2 regions of the Peribacillus sp. Bi134 genome follow, and region 1 is predicted to be linked to the other one. Evidence: predicted binding sites of a transcription regulator. Region 1 holds the regulator's gene; the other holds the start of a gene.
The links. Region 1 encodes NrdR, which represses ribonucleotide reductase genes. Its sites were predicted from a motif close to AACACNATATATNGTGTT; they were not measured.
Positions count from the first base shown of each region.

Region 2: a site for NrdR is predicted at 5,566-5,583, ahead of LQ188_RS12995 (vitamin B12-dependent ribonucleotide reductase). Genes of this name have one in related genera too.

Region 1 covers NZ_CAKKLN010000004.1:355,999-363,845, reverse strand. Annotated here, with positions in the region: gene dnaI (primosomal protein DnaI) at 1-558, opposite strand, end outside; gene LQ188_RS10365 (DnaD domain protein) at 545-1,963, opposite strand; gene nrdR (transcriptional regulator NrdR) at 2,022-2,483, opposite strand; gene speD (adenosylmethionine decarboxylase) at 2,754-3,134, opposite strand; gene LQ188_RS10350 (glyceraldehyde-3-phosphate dehydrogenase) at 4,041-5,078, opposite strand; gene coaE (dephospho-CoA kinase) at 5,238-5,837, opposite strand; gene ytaF (sporulation membrane protein YtaF) at 5,862-6,494, opposite strand; gene mutM (DNA-formamidopyrimidine glycosylase) at 6,574-7,404, opposite strand; gene polA (DNA polymerase I) at 7,424-7,847, opposite strand, start outside.
Region 2 covers NZ_CAKKLN010000005.1:350,502-358,348, forward strand. Annotated here, with positions in the region: gene LQ188_RS12975 (SA1362 family protein) at 1-363, shown strand, start outside; gene LQ188_RS12980 (patatin-like phospholipase family protein) at 387-1,268, opposite strand; gene splB (spore photoproduct lyase) at 1,353-2,378, opposite strand; gene LQ188_RS12990 (hypothetical protein) at 2,505-2,693, shown strand; gene LQ188_RS12995 (vitamin B12-dependent ribonucleotide reductase) at 2,845-5,415, opposite strand; gene LQ188_RS13000 (biotin/lipoate A/B protein ligase family protein) at 5,804-6,640, opposite strand; gene LQ188_RS13005 (rhodanese-like domain-containing protein) at 6,844-7,227, shown strand; gene gcvPB (aminomethyl-transferring glycine dehydrogenase subunit GcvPB) at 7,367-7,847, opposite strand, start outside.

The DNA.
Region 1 (7,847 bases):
TTCATTGGCGATCGCACCTAATAAGTACGTTTTCCCAACGCCGAATTTCCCATAAATATATAAGCCTTTTTGCCTTTTACCTGGCTCATATTCCATAATGAACGACATCGCTTTACTTAAGACAGACAAGCGTTTGTTTTCATTATCCGTTTGGGTAAAGTCTTCAATGCTCGCCTTTAAAATATCCTTCGGTACATACAGGCTGCGGATCAACTTTTCCCGTTTCCGCTTTTCATCCTCTGCCAATTTCCGCGGGCAGACTTCATAATGCAGGTTCAGGGCTTTCCCTTGAACCACCAATTTGGGATAATACCCCTGCATCATATTCATGCAGCCATCCAAGCTCGGACATTTATCACACTTATTGCTTTGTGAAGTGAACTCATAAAGCTTCCCCAAGTTTTTATCAATCATTTCCTTCGTGACCGTCGAGCTGTTGGCATTCATAAATAACCGCACTTGTTCGTTTTCAAAAATCTCCTGTTTCAGCTTTTCATAACGCTGTTGAAATTGATTTGTATTCGCCAATTTATTAAGGGACCTATTAATCTTTTCCATCGTTCATTTCACCTCCTGCTTTCCACTGCTTCCATTTCTCCAGAAGCTCGCGTTTCTGGGCATCCAATTCAGGCTGATCTGCATTCTGCTCCTGCTGTGCTTCTTCTTTTTTCTCAAGCCACTCCGGAACCACTTCTTCACGTATCGCCTTTTTCCGGCCGCCCTTCGCAGCATTCCTGCTTCCTTGAGCCCAGTCCTGATATTTCCTATGTTCATTTTTAGCCAGCTCCATCGCCTCGACCACCGTGGAGACCTTAAGTCGTGCCCAATGGCCTGCCAGTTTTTCGACATAGCCCTTCGTGAACTTCATATCCGTTTTGAGCATGACATATTCAATCAAGACATTGACGACACCCGGATTCAGCTTTTGATTGATCATCACGCCCTCAACGACTTTCAAATCACCGCTTGATGGCTCTGCACCGCCAGACAATTGCATCAGCCGCTCCCTTGGGGAAATCGTCTCCAAATGGCGGATTAACTCTTGTTCCTGTGTTTTCGGTTCCTCTTTTTGCGTCCGTTCACGAATCGGCTGCACCCGATTGACAAGGGAAGGCATATCGGCCTGTCGTTCAATCTGATACCAGTCCCTTGCCGCCTTTCTGAGCACTTCCTCATCGATCTCATCATCCAATGAAACGGCATCCATTACTAGTTTTTGCATTTCAAGCGGATCGATGCCATATAAAAAAGCAAGTTTGGCAATCGTATTTTTTATTTTCGGAGTAAATGCCTTTTTCGGTACGATCGAGGATTTTATCCCGGCAAATAAAAGGTCAAAATCAAATAAGTCATCAAACCCCGATGGCTCGACGCCTTCCGTCCGATCGATGTATTGCTGTTCAGGCATCGGCTGCCATTCATTTTTCGCTTCATCCGTTACATATAAAGAGTCCAAATGATCTGATGAGAATACTTCCGCAAAAGATTTAGTCACACCTTCATATTGATCGGTTAAGATATGGTCATCACAAAAGAATCTCTTTAACCGGTTGAATTGCGCTTTACCGATTTTTTTGTATAAGTAAATATTCAGCATTCCATCCGTGAAAAACTGCTGGGGGGAAAGCGGCGGGTTTAACTCATAGATGAATTCCTTCGTTTCATTTTTCGATTTCTTATATACATTCAACAGACCGATTCCCTCAAGTAAAAGCCGGGCTTCGTAAATATCAGCTAACTTAAGGCCGATGGTATTCATTAATTGATAATGTGAGGAGGTTTCCGACCATAGCCTGTTCTCCTCCAACTCACTCCATAACGTCATATATAGGCTAATGCATATAGGTCCAATAAGAGGTTGATATAGTCGGGTAAGTATTTTCCGATCATAGTCATGAAGCAGCCCCGCAGATGAGACCAAATATGAATCAGCTGGGAGCAATTCTTGCCAATGCTTTGACATCTCCATTCAAACCTTTCAAAAGATGTAGTGAAAAAAGAGCCAAAGTGAATCTTCAGCTCTACTTTCTTTCTTTATTTATCAAATCTTTCAATTCATCGATAAAGACATTGATGTCTTTAAATTGTCGATAGACGGATGCGAACCTTACATAGGCAACCTCATCGACTTCTGCCAGCTTGTCCATCACCATCTCGCCGACATTGTCGCTTTTCACTTCCGATATGCCCTGGTTGCGTAGTTCTTTTTCTACATAACTGGTAATTTGCTCTAGTTCTTTCAAGGGAACCGGGCGTTTTTCGCAAGCCCTGATTAAGCCACGCAGGATTTTATCACGACTGAACTCTTCCCGCGTCCCGCCCTTTTTCACTACAATAAGCGGTGTTTCCTCCACCTTTTCAAATGTCGTGAATCGAAAACCACATGCCTCACATTCACGGCGTCGTCGAATCGATTTACTTTCATCGACTGGCCTGGAATCGAGCACTCTTGTTCCGTTATATTGACATGATGGGCATTTCATCATTATCAGCTCCGTATTTTATGTAGGACTCCCCTATCTAAATGTTCCCCAAGGAATTACTTCTCTATCTTAATCTTATATTAAATGGAACGGCCAGTACAAGTAAAAAGTGTAACTTCCGGCAGCAGGCACTTTTTGTTCTGCCCTTGAAGCACCGTTGTCAAAGTCTTTATGCTGCAAGGGCATCCTCCCCTATAAAGGGAAGCTGACTGCCGATTGATTGCATTAAAAAAGAGATGCACCCATGGCATCTCTGTGTATACGTGTTTTTTATAGGGCACTTATATTGGCTTTTTTCATTTGTACAGGACCTAATCCACGTGGTAATTCTATGTTTTCACGTGTTTGCGCATTCAAAGCTTCTGCAATATAATCTGCCGCAATATTCGGATCCAAGTTACCGCATGTATAGACATCAATGCTCGCATAGCCGTGTTCTGGAAAACTGTGAATCGTTAAGTGTGATTCAGAAATGATGACAACCCCGCTGACTCCTTGTGGAGCAAATTTGTGAAAGGCAACTTCTCGTACCTCTGCACCTGATTTCAAAGCAGCATCAACAAAAATCTTTTCAATTAAATCGATATTGTTCAGTTTTTCAAAGTCACAACCCCAAAGTTCAGAAATGACGTGTCTACCCATAGTTTCCATAGTGTAAGCTGTTTCCATATTAAGCTTCCCCCTTACCATGATTTAAAAATAAGTTCTGATAACTACCACGGGGGAAAGTTAGTCCAAAGAGGTCCTAACCCTTTAAGTAGCCATCATGCAAACCGCTATTGAAGAAGTTCACGATTCATAGTATATATGGTTTGAATTTTTTTTGCAACTCCAAATTGAATTTTTGGAAAGATAAACTTTATATGTAATGAGGATATAGCGAAGGTTCAAATGTGGAGCAAATTCCGTCTTCGGTTTATTCAGCGCCATAAAACAGCCGGGAATTCATGGATCACTGCATGAAAAATAGCCCGCTAAAAAAATTCAGCAGGCTCTGACTGTAGACAAACTCAATAATTGAGTTTGTCTACAGTATATTAGGCCGTTGATTTCCACTCCTGGCACTCGCTTTCCGCGGGCGGTCCGGGAGCCTCCTCGGCGCATAGCGCCTGTGGGGTCTCCCTTGGACGCACTTTCCCCGCAGGAGTCTCGTACACCCGCTCCAATCAACTTTGTTTTAACAGTAAGATAGAACTCTTTTACCTTCAGTCTATTTAAGGAAGAAACCAAGGAGATTAAGGGCAGTTCAACTGATACTGAGAGTAGCTACTATTATGTGAATGATGAACGAACAAAATAAGTTTGCCTATTCGTTTCATTCGGCATCATACGCAATGGATTTGTGTTAGGGACGATAGTAACACCCGGAAATACGCATGATAATCATATCTTAGAGCTTCTGGTTGAACTAGTGATTGAGAAAGTTGGAAAACCAGGAGCAGATGCAAAAGAAAAGTATGGTATGCGTTAGGTCACCATTCTCTATAACTGCTTCAAATCCGATAAAAAATCAAAAATAGCCCGCTAAAAAAATTTAGCAGGCTCAGTTATTTCATTTTATTTTACTGATAATTCGACTTCGGAAGTTTTTTTCAACTCGGAGCCAACCAATTTCACTAGGTCCACTACCCGGTTGGAGTAACCCCACTCATTATCATACCATGCAAGGACTTTCACTTTCCTGTCCCCGATCATCATCGTCGTCAACCCATCGATGATTGCAGAGTGTGGATTCGTTTTGAAATCACTGGAAACTAAAGGTTCCATCGTGAATTCCATGATACCTTTGAGTTCATTTTCTGAAGCATCGATGAAGGCTTGGTTCACTTCATCAATCGTGACATCACGGTTTAAATCCACAACAAGATCGACTAAAGATACGTTAGGTGTCGGTACACGTATCGCCATTCCATGAAGCTTGCCTTTTAATTGCGGCAACACTAGTGAGATGGCTTTTGCAGCTCCTGTAGTCGTAGGAATCATGCTTTCCGCAGCGGCACGGGCACGTCTCAAGTCTTTGTGCGGGTTATCGATATTATTTTGATCATTAGTATAAGAATGTATCGTTGTCATTAAACCGTTGTTTATGCCGAATTTTTCATCAAGCACTTTTGCAACCGGTCCAAGGCAGTTCGTTGTACAAGATGCATTGGATATGACGAAATGCTTGTCAATTTCCAGCACTTCCTCATTTACTCCCATTACAATGGTAACGTCTTCATTTTTACCCGGCGCTGATAATATAACTCTTTTTGCTCCTGCTTCTAAATGAAGAGCTGCTTTAGAACGATCATTGAATTTGCCAGTGGCTTCAATTACAATATCTATGTTCATCTCTTTCCAAGGCAATAGCTTTGGATCGCGGTTATTTATTAGTTTTACTCGGCGGCCATTCACTATTAGTGAATCATCTTCAGCTATAATGATACCGTCGAATTTACCATGTATCGTATCATATTTTAGTAAGTGTGCTAAAGTTTCAGCTGGATAGCTTGCATTAATGGCAACAATGTCCAAACTCTCATCTAATATGGCTTTTCGGAAAACCATTCTTCCAATTCTCCCAAATCCGTTAATCGCTATTCTTGAATTCATTGTTCGGACCCTCCAGAAAATATTAGTGTTATACTTATTACCTTTCACATGTAATTAGTATAACATAATTCAGAGGAATTGTGCTAATAAAAATGCGGATTGTTCTTATTTTTTCAACATAAAAAGAAGAAACCGGGCGGTTTCTTCTTTTTATCATAATTATATGACATACCATTCGCTAAGTATGGACTTCACTTGCCGCTTCGTTTCATTAATGTCCCCATTATTATCGATGACGGCATCCGCTAAAGCCTTTTTATCGGCCAAGGGCATTTGCGAATTGATCCTGGCAAGTGCATCAGTCTCCGAAAGACCATTCCTGTTCATTAATCGCTGCAATTGAACTTCCTCATCCACATAGACCAATAGCGTCTTATCCACCATGAATGTCAGCTTGCTTTCAAATAGAAGCGGAATATCCATGAACACCGTTTCTTCACCTGATGATAGTGCCGCTTCCGTTTTGAGAAGCATCCAACTCCTGACGGCAGGATGCACGATGCTATTCAATAGCAATCTCTTTTCTTGATCATGAAATATGATCGACCCAAGCTTTACGCGATCTATATTCCCATCCGTCAATAATATATCTTCACCAAACGCCTTCACAATTTGATGGTAGGCTTCTTCACCTGGCTCAACGACAGCACGGGAAGCCAGATCTGCATCTACAATCGTGAATCCGAGTTCCTGTAAATAGAGGCTGACGCTGCTTTTCCCACTGGCGATGCCTCCGGTGATTCCGATGATTTGTCCCATAAGCTCCCCCTTTTAAACCATGTATCATAACTTGAATATACCGATGATAATCAATAGTACACCTGGAAGAAAGGTCAAATGCTGGACAACTTTATTATTTGAAAGTAATTTCCCGCTTTGAATTCCGCTCCAAATGAAAATCGAACTCATAACAGCGATGCACCCTGCGAGAATAATCGGTGAAATGCCGATCATAGCCGCTCCAACTCCCGCCCCGAAAGCATCCAGCGAAAGTGCAAACCCGAGAACAAGCGCTTCAACTCCAGTAATCGTGCCTGATTTATCAAAATCGGCATTCAATGGTTTTTGTAAAATATTAATGACTACCCCAAGTGATTTAATTTCAAAATTAAAGATGATCTTTTCATGATATCTATCATCTTTCAGTTCTTTTTCAGGCTTAAAATACTGGTATACCATCCAGGCACCAAGAAAAATGAGGATGATGCCACCCGTTTTTTCAGCCGCCCCGATAGATATGAGCTGACTGATGAATTGTCCGATGACCATCGCTATACCTAAACTCAATGCAGAGCAAAATGAGATGACCGCTATTGACCTTAAGGGGATTTTCATCTTCCGCATACCGAATGTCAAACCTACGCCAAATCCGTCAATACTAACTGCAAAAGCAAGAAAAATAATTTGTAGCCACATCGGAATATTACTCCTTCCCTACTCGTTGCTACCCTAGTATATGGAAGGAGCCCATCCGATGTGTTAGAAAAAACACTACCTATTTAAGCGGCTGGCATAACGGGCAAATATGTGTACCGCGTCCTGCAACAACCAGTTTCTCAAGGGGCGTGCCGCATGTTTTGCAGTTCTCGCCCTTTCGTCCATAAACATTCAATTCCAACTGAAACATGCCGATTTGCCCTTGGGAATTAATGTATGAACGAATCGTACTTCCGCCTTTTTCCACAGCTTCCCCTAAAGTCGCAATGATTTCTCCATGCAACGTCTTGATTTCCTGCAATGAAAGTGAAGAAGCGATTCTCTCTGGATGAATACGGGAGCGGAATAACGACTCATCCACATATATATTCCCAATCCCGACGACAACCGTTTGATCAAGGAGAACGGGCTTGATTTTCCTGTTGGTTCTTGCCAGCTTCCTACTTAGCCCCTCGACAGTAAAATCTTCAGACAAAGGTTCCGGCCCTAAATGCAAAAGGGGCAGCCGATCAAGTTCTTCCCCTTTGGCAAATAGATGCATCGTTCCGAATTTCCGGACATCCCTGTACCGAAGTTCACTGCCATCAGTGAATGTGAAGATCACATGGGTATGCTTATCATACGGCTCTTCTTTTGGATGCACGCCGTATTTCCCTTCCATTCTTAAATGCGAAACCATCGAATAATCATCCAAGGTGAAAATGAGGAACTTGCCCCGACGGCCTATTCCCCTTATCGTCTGACCCCTTAAAGCATCCTGAAACTGTTCGACAGGTTCAGGCGCTTTAATGATCTTTGGCCAAAAGACGGACACTTCCTTGATCTCTTTTCCGAGTACGAGCTGCTCTAACGTTCTTCTGACTGTTTCCACTTCTGGAAGTTCTGGCATTGCAATCACCTATCTTTTATTATTTGGCATCAAACCATGTTGGCCCGAAAGCATAGTCCACTTTAAGGGGCACGTTCAATTCAATGGCACTTTCCATTTCCTCCGGGACGATCACTTTAAGGATTTCCAGTTCCTCAGGAGGGGTTTCAAAAATCAATTCATCATGCACCTGAAGAAGCATTCTCGTTTTAAGCCCTTCACTTTTCAGGCGCTTATTCATGTTTATCATGGCAAGCTTGATGATATCCGCGGCGCTGCCCTGAATCGGCGTGTTCATTGCTGTCCGTTCGGCAAAGCTCCTTATGTTGAAATTCCTGCTTGTTATCTCAGGTATATAGCGCCTTCTTTGCATCAGAGTCGTGCTATATCCTTTTTGACGGGCCTCATGTATGCTTTCTTCCATATATTCCCGAACACCAGGAAAGCTTCTTAAATACTTCTCG
Region 2 (7,847 bases), on a different contig from region 1:
ATATCTTTCATGATATACGGAATCATCGCCCTCGGAGTCCTCGGACTATTGAGCCGACTATTTAATGACCCGATTGGCTTTTTTAGAAACATTCTCATAATAGCCATTGTCGCAGGGATTATTTATATGATTTATACCGGATTAACAAAGGGAAAACCAGTTAAGAAAGAGCAGCAAGCATTCCGAAAGGCTGCCCGCCAGTCGAAAAAAAGGCTAAAAAACCGAACTTCGAAAAAAGATAATGTGGCTAGCTTCTCTGCAGCAAAATCATCCAAGAAAATAAAATGGAGAAAGAAAACGGATAGTCACTTAACCGTTATCGAAGGGAAAAAGAATAAAAAGAAAAATCGGGCTTCTTTTTAAGAGCCCGATTTTTTTATTTATTATCAATAAGTCCATTTTTTAAGAAATTCTTTCGTGCACTGCCTGCCCCGTTTCATCAAATCACCCTTTTGTTCATCATTCAGATTGAAATCCATCGCAGAAACTCCCTTCATCGGAATAAATACAATATTATGGACGTGTTTCTTGGAGATATATCGTGCATCATGGGCATCTTTCATCGTTTTGAATAGTGCGGAGAACAATTCAACCGCATTATCCACCTCATGCGGTTTCCATATCTCATCGACACTCAGCCGCAAGCCTATGACCGGCCGTTCCTTCCTTACATGATCTGAATTGAATAACCACATAGGAAAATTGCTCAAAACACCTCCATCAACAAAAAGGAACTTGCTTTTTCCGACATCGAGTTTGACTGGTTCAAAGAAATAAGGAATGCTACAACTCATTCTTACTGCCTTTGCAACTGGAAAAGTGATTGGATCAATGCCATAGTTCGGCAGATCATCAGGCAGAACCACCAATTTCCCATTTGTGATGTCAGAGGTTATGATACGAAGGGATTTCGGTCGTACATCCTTAAAGGTGACTACATTCCTTTCGGCAAGTTTGCTGGCAATCCAACCTTCCAATGCGTCGCCTTTATAAAGGCCAAGTTTCCAGTATACAAGGAGCCATTTGGCAAGCGGGATAGGCAAAAGACCACGCCTTTTATCCAGCAGGCCGCTTAAATCTATATCAAGAAATAGCTTTTCCATTTCTTTTCCGGTGTACCCAGCTGCCACGAAAGCTGCAATTATGGATCCTGCACTTGTACCTGCTGTACGATGGAATACAAATCCCCGTTCTTCTAATTCCTGCAGGGCTCCCACTAAACCATAGCCTTTAATCCCGCCTCCGGAAAAAACGCCGTCAATAATCATAGCTGCCCTCCCCTAATCCGGTCTTTACATTTCTAAGCAGGATTAGAGGGATTTATGACAGTTTTAAATAGAAAATTACCTTCATCAGGTAAAATACTGAATTTCCGCTTTCGGGAAAAATTCCGCGATATACCCACGAATGGTCGTTTCCAGTTCTGCGGCTTCTTCGGTTTGGTAAACATATTTACCAATGCCATATCTGCCCCATTTATATTTACGCTTCGTTTCGTCCAGTTCCAATTTTGTTTTCGGGTAGTTTTTTTGAATCACTTTTTTTGCTGGACCAGTGAACCGATGCTGGATTAATTCAAAAGTCAAATCCGGTATATCCACCCCTTTTAACGCCTCGCTTAATCGTTCGAATAATTCGTGATAGCCATCCTTCCATGCTTCATGACGATATATGGGAGCTACGATAAAACCCAGAGGATATCCGGCACCTGCCACTTTTCGTGCCGCTTCCATCCTTTCCTCGAAGCTCGATGTGCCTGGCTCGAAATTCTTTATCACAAAACGCGAATTTATACTGAACCGAAATCTCGTTTTTCCATTATGTTCAGCATCCAACAGATGGTCGACATGATGAAATTTAGTTACGAACCTTAAAACCCCATATTCACTTTTGCCAAAATATTCTATGGCCCTTTTTAAAGAATGTGTCAAATGGTCAATTCCGACAATGTCCGATGTACAAGCTGCCTCAAAACGTGTGATTTCAGGCTTTCTCTCATTTATATATTTTTCGGCTGCCTCGAAAATCTCGTCAAGATTCACATATGTCCTAATATATGGTTTCGATCCGAGTGTCGTCTGTAAATAGCAATAGTGACAGTGCCCCATACACCCTGTAGCAAGAGGGATGGCATATTCAGCAGATGGTTTTGAGGAATCGAATTTCAATGTTTTTCTTATTCCTACCACAAGCGTCGATTTGGCGACGCGATATTTTTGCAAATCGTTTTCCCCAGGAAGGTCCCTAATTTGGTTATGGGATGTGGTCTCCCGGATTTCAATGTTCAAATCTTCGAATTTCTTCTTCAATTCCCGGCCAAGAGGGTATTCCAGTGCCCTGGGCTCTATATACACTAATTGTGGCATAAATGGTTTCATTCCGTTCTCCATTCTGTTCATACTTTTAATCGAACTACACAATCTAATTCATAAGGATAGTTTTTCTTAATTCTGTTATCATCATGATTGTTTTTACTTGGAAATTCAAAATGAAGGAGGTGCCATATGGCTAATAAAAAACGAGATTTCTTGACAAATGGAACGGGGAAACAAGCGATCACCGTCCAAACAGATAATAAATATCCAAATCCAAGGAATATACCTGGAGACTCAGTCGATGAATTTTCGGTATTGAAAGATGGAAACCAATATCTAGCCGAGAAGGAAATAGGGCAGCAAAATGAAAATGGTTGATTGAACGCAAAAAGAAGACCGAATTTACGATGATTCGGTCTTCTCTATTGGTTTGTAATTGAACAGACGGTAACTAACAAACATTTAAGACACTAAAAAAAGCCGTTAAGATAGGCTTTGCAGCATACTTAACGGCTTCCCTTACATCAGCTTATAGCCCGCATTTTAATTGTGCTCCGCAATTCGTGCAAGTATTGCATCCGCCCATTTCCTGGACTTCGCCTTTACGGCACACCGGACAAGTGTTGCCCACTTCCGACCCAATCGTAACGTTAGTCGAACGCAGTTCATTTATCGTATCGACCAATACGACTTTTTTCTTTACTTCCACATCTGTCAATTCATCCATTTCAAGCTGCTCGTCCATTTGGTTTTCTTCCGCTTTGAGCGTAAGAACCTGACTGTCACGGCTGCCATCCACATATACAGTACCGCCTTTTGCTCCGCCTTTGTATAGACGTTCATATACTTTTTCAACTTGTTCGACAGTATATCCTTTTGGAGCATTTACCGTTTTACTGATCGAGCTGTCAATCCAGCGTTGAATGATGCATTGAACATCAGCATGTGCTTCTGGAGCTAATTCCATAGCGGAAATGAACCATTTTGGAAGCTCTTCTGTATCGGCTTCTGGATGACGGTCCAAGTATTCCTGTACAATGTCAGCCTTAACTTCAATGAATTTACCAAGACGGCCGCTGCGGAAATACGTGAAGGAGAAATATGGTTCAAGACCTGTTGATACCCCGACCATAGTTCCTGTGCTTCCTGTAGGAGCAACTGTCAATAAATGAGAGTTACGGATGCCATGTGCAGCAACACTTTCCCTGATATCTTCAGGCATTTTTTCCATAAATCCGGTTTGTGTGAAACGTGTTCTAAGCTCATCGGTTTCTTTGTCCGTTGACCCGATCAGGAACGGGAAACTGCCTTTTTCTTTAGCAAGTTCCACGGAAGCCCTGTAAGCTGTCGTCGCAATCGTTTCAAACACCTTGTCAACCAGGATATTTCCTTCTTCAGAGCCATATTCCGTCTCACAGTAGATCAAAAGGTCATGCAGACCCATTACACCAAGTCCAACCCGTCGCTCGCCCAGTGCCTGTTTTTTGTTTTCTTCCAAGAAATAAGGAGTTGCGTCAATGACATTGTCCTGCATACGCACACCGACTTCGACAGTCTGCTTAAGTTTCTCGAAATTAACGGTTTTGCTTTCTTTATCAGCCATCTCAGCAAGATTGACTGCCGCAAGGTTACATACTGAATATGGGGCCAATGGCTGTTCTCCACAAGGGTTCGTCGCTACGACCTGTTGACCGTATGCTTTGGCATTCGTCATTTCATTAGCATTATCGATAAAGAAAATACCTGGTTCAGCAGAATACGTTGCACAAATATTTATTAAATTCCAAAGCTCTTTAGCGCGGATTTTACGGTAAACACGGACTTTGTGACCCATTTTCTCCCATTCGCGAACATCGCCGACATTATGCCATTCTTCATTGTAAATGGCCATTTCTTCGGCATTATAGCTTTCAACATCAGGAAAACGCAATTCGTATTCCGCATCTTGTTCCGCCGCTTCCATGAATTCCTTAGTCAGGCAAATCGAGATGTTGGCTCCAGTCAGAAAATCAGAATTATGGACACTGTATGTTCCCCCTGTACGGAGCTTTTCCTCTGCATCCCTAATGATTTTCTCGCTGAATCCACCTTGGCCAGGAATCTCCTTATAATTGATGATCCCTTGATACATAGCCGTTTCCTGTTCCGTGTGCGGCGTGAATTTCAATTTATCCGTCGCATATTTCTTGATCGCTTCGTCTTTAGTATTTTCCACTAGGTATCGCAGAATCCTTGGGTTTTGCATTTTAGAAATGATGAACTCTGCAATATCAGGATGCCAATCAGCAAGCATGATCATTTGCGCGCCGCGTCTGCTACCGCCCTGTTCAACAAGATGCGTCAGTTTCGCAATATCGTCAAGCCACGACACAGAACCCGAGGATTTTCCGTTTACGCCTTTTGCCAGAGTGTTTCTTGGACGCAGTGTCGACCCGTTCGTTCCCACTCCGCCGCCGCGGCTCATGATTTCCATCACTTGTTTCCTATGTTCTGAAATACCTTCACGTGAATCCGGTACGAATGGCATTACATAACAGTTGAAATAAGTAACATCCGTATTGGAACCTGCACCATATAATACTCGTCCTGCCGGGACGAAATTAAGGTTCTTTAATTCTTCATAGAATTTATTGAACCATTCCGTTCTTTTTTCTTCCGTGGTTTCCACTGATGCCAATCCCGTTGCATTACGTTTCGCAATTTGTTCATAGTATATTTCAAGCGGCTTTTCGATAATATCCAAAGGACGGTTTACAATTCCAGTCTCCATTTCTTCCGGATTATCCAGAACGCCACGGAACTCTTCATCCACCAAAACCTTCGCTTTTTTGGTTTCCCAATCTATTTCAACGATGTAACCGAGACCCCTTGCCGGGAATTTCGGATCTTCCTTAATCGTCAACACGACGAAATCGCCTGCCGAGAGTGTGATTTTTTCAGTATCCTTAAAAGAATAGCGGTCAAGCATGACTAGACGGGACACTCCCTTATGCGCCATTTTCATATCAGCAGTTACAGGGTGAACCTGGGGAAATAAAGAAATATCCTTATTCAACCTTTCTAGATCAACCTTTAAAGCTTCTTTTATTACAACCGACATAATTCCCTCTCCTTTATATGTTTCAAGATCCGTTCTTGCTGCCGCAAAAATCCTTATGTAACCTTACATGTCCGTTTCGCTTAACAAGTACCCTAAATTTATCATAGCGAAACTCAAAAATCAACATATAGTGTCGCATTAAATATTTCAACTACTATATATTGTGTTTCTTTTGAATAACTTTTAATTTTGTCAAACGATAAATCAATTAATATAGTTAGCAAAAGGGAGGAAAATGTCGATTTACAATAATTTTTCATCAGATTTCAATTAATTTGGACCTTGCTTTTTCCCCATCCCTTTTAGGGCTTATCCCTGCAAGGGATGCGTTATTTGGTCAAACAAATCTGAAAAAACTTTTTTATTATCCACTCTAATTATGCTTCCTCTATCTCATGAAATTCCAATCATCGCTTTCATATTTGCTTTCTGCAATGGACTTCACTTCCAGCAATTGCTTTTCGGTGAGGACGTATGGCTCTAAATCGACCGAAAGTCCTTCGGCAAAACCTTTTTCAAAAGCTTCTTTCGCTTCAGGGATGGTAATCTTTCTCCCTGCAATATCATTTATGGCCACAGCTTTGTTTTTTAGGTTTTTTTGCATTCTCTCTTTAACCCTGTCATTTGAGAATTTAAATACGCTAAAAAGCTTATCATCATCAAGTTCAAGCAAAATGGATCCGTGCTGAAGGATGACGCCTTTTTGCCTGGTTTGAGCGCTGCCAGCGACCTTCCTGCCCTCAACGACCAGTTCATACCAGCTTGGAGCATCAAAGCAAACCGAAGACCTGGGCGATTTTAAAGCCGCTTTTTCCTGATCGGTTCGAGGCACGGCAAAATAAGCTTCCAATCCCAGATTCCTGAATCCCATTAATATTCCTTCAGAAATGACACGATATGCTTCAGTAACGGTAGTCGGCATTCCCGGATAGGATTCTGGAACGATTACGCTATAAGTCAATTCATGCTCGTGCAGGACCGCTCGTCCTCCTGTTGGCCTGCGTACAAAACCAAGGCCCTGCCTTTTGACCTCTTCGATATCAATTTCCGCTTCCGCCTTTTGAAAATAACCGATCGACAATGTAGCTGGATCCCAGCCGTAAAAGCGTATGATTGGCGGAATTTCCCCTTTGCTTTGCCAGTTTAACAGAGCTTCGTCCAGTGCCATATTAAAAGCCGGTGAACAATACCCCGAATCTATAAAACCCCATTTATCTTTAGCCATCCTTACCCCTCGTTTCGATAGACTGTTTTTCAATACCCCACAAAAAACTCACATGTAGTAGTTTAACAGACTTTAACACTCTAAAAAAGAAAGTACCATCAAGTCCATGAAGAATTTGATGAAAATTCTTTTTGATTATTGGGTAAAGCAATTATATAATAAAGATTGTCTGTATTCGTTAAGGTAGAAGGGAGTTTTTATGTTTGGAAATATTATATACACTGCTCATCATCTTAGGAGTGGTTATTGCGTATTCACTTTTTAATTGGTACCGCCAGCGTAAAATCGTTAAAACACTAACACAGGACGAATTTATCGCTAACTACAGAAAAGTGCAGCTAATCGATGTGCGGGAACCGAATGATTTCGATAATGGCCATATCTTAGGCGCAAGAAACATCCCTATGACTCAAATGAAAACACGCTTGGTCGAAATTAGGCCGGACAAGCCTGTATATTTGTACGCTCAAAGCGAAATCATCAGCGGCAGAGCTGCAGCCATGCTATACAAAAAGGGCTACAGGGAACTTTTTCACCTAAAGGGCGGTTTCAAAATGTGGACTGGGAAAATCAAAGCAAAGAAATAAGACCCCATCTCCGCATGGGCTCTTTTTAATTCAATAGCTCAAGGAAAAGAAAGTTAACTGCTGGACTTTAATGAAATCTTACATAAACATGAAAAATCCCCGCCGGCAGGCAGGGATTTTTTTCGTATAAGCTATCAATCTAGGCTTGATAACGCAGAACAGGTTTTCTTGCAGCAAGAGTTTCATCAAGCCGCTTTATAACGGTTGTATGCGGAGCTTCCTGAACGATTTCCGGGGTTTCTTCCGCTTCCTTGGCAATCTGGATCATCGCATCGATGAACGCATCCAGCGTTTCTTTTGACTCGGTTTCAGTCGGTTCTATCATCATTCCTTCCTCCACGTTCAACGGGAAGTAAATGGTTGGAGGATGATACCCGAAATCCAGTAATCTTTTGGCTATATCAAGAGTCCTAACCCCCAATTTCTTTTGCCGGCGTCCGCTTAATACGAATTCGTGCTTACAATGACGATTATATGGTAAGTCAAAATAAGGTTCCAACTTGCGCATCATATAATTGGCATTGATGACCGCATTTTCGGTGACGGCTTTAAGGCCATCAGGCCCCATTGAACGAATGTACGTATATGCCCTCACGTTAATCCCGAAATTACCATAATAA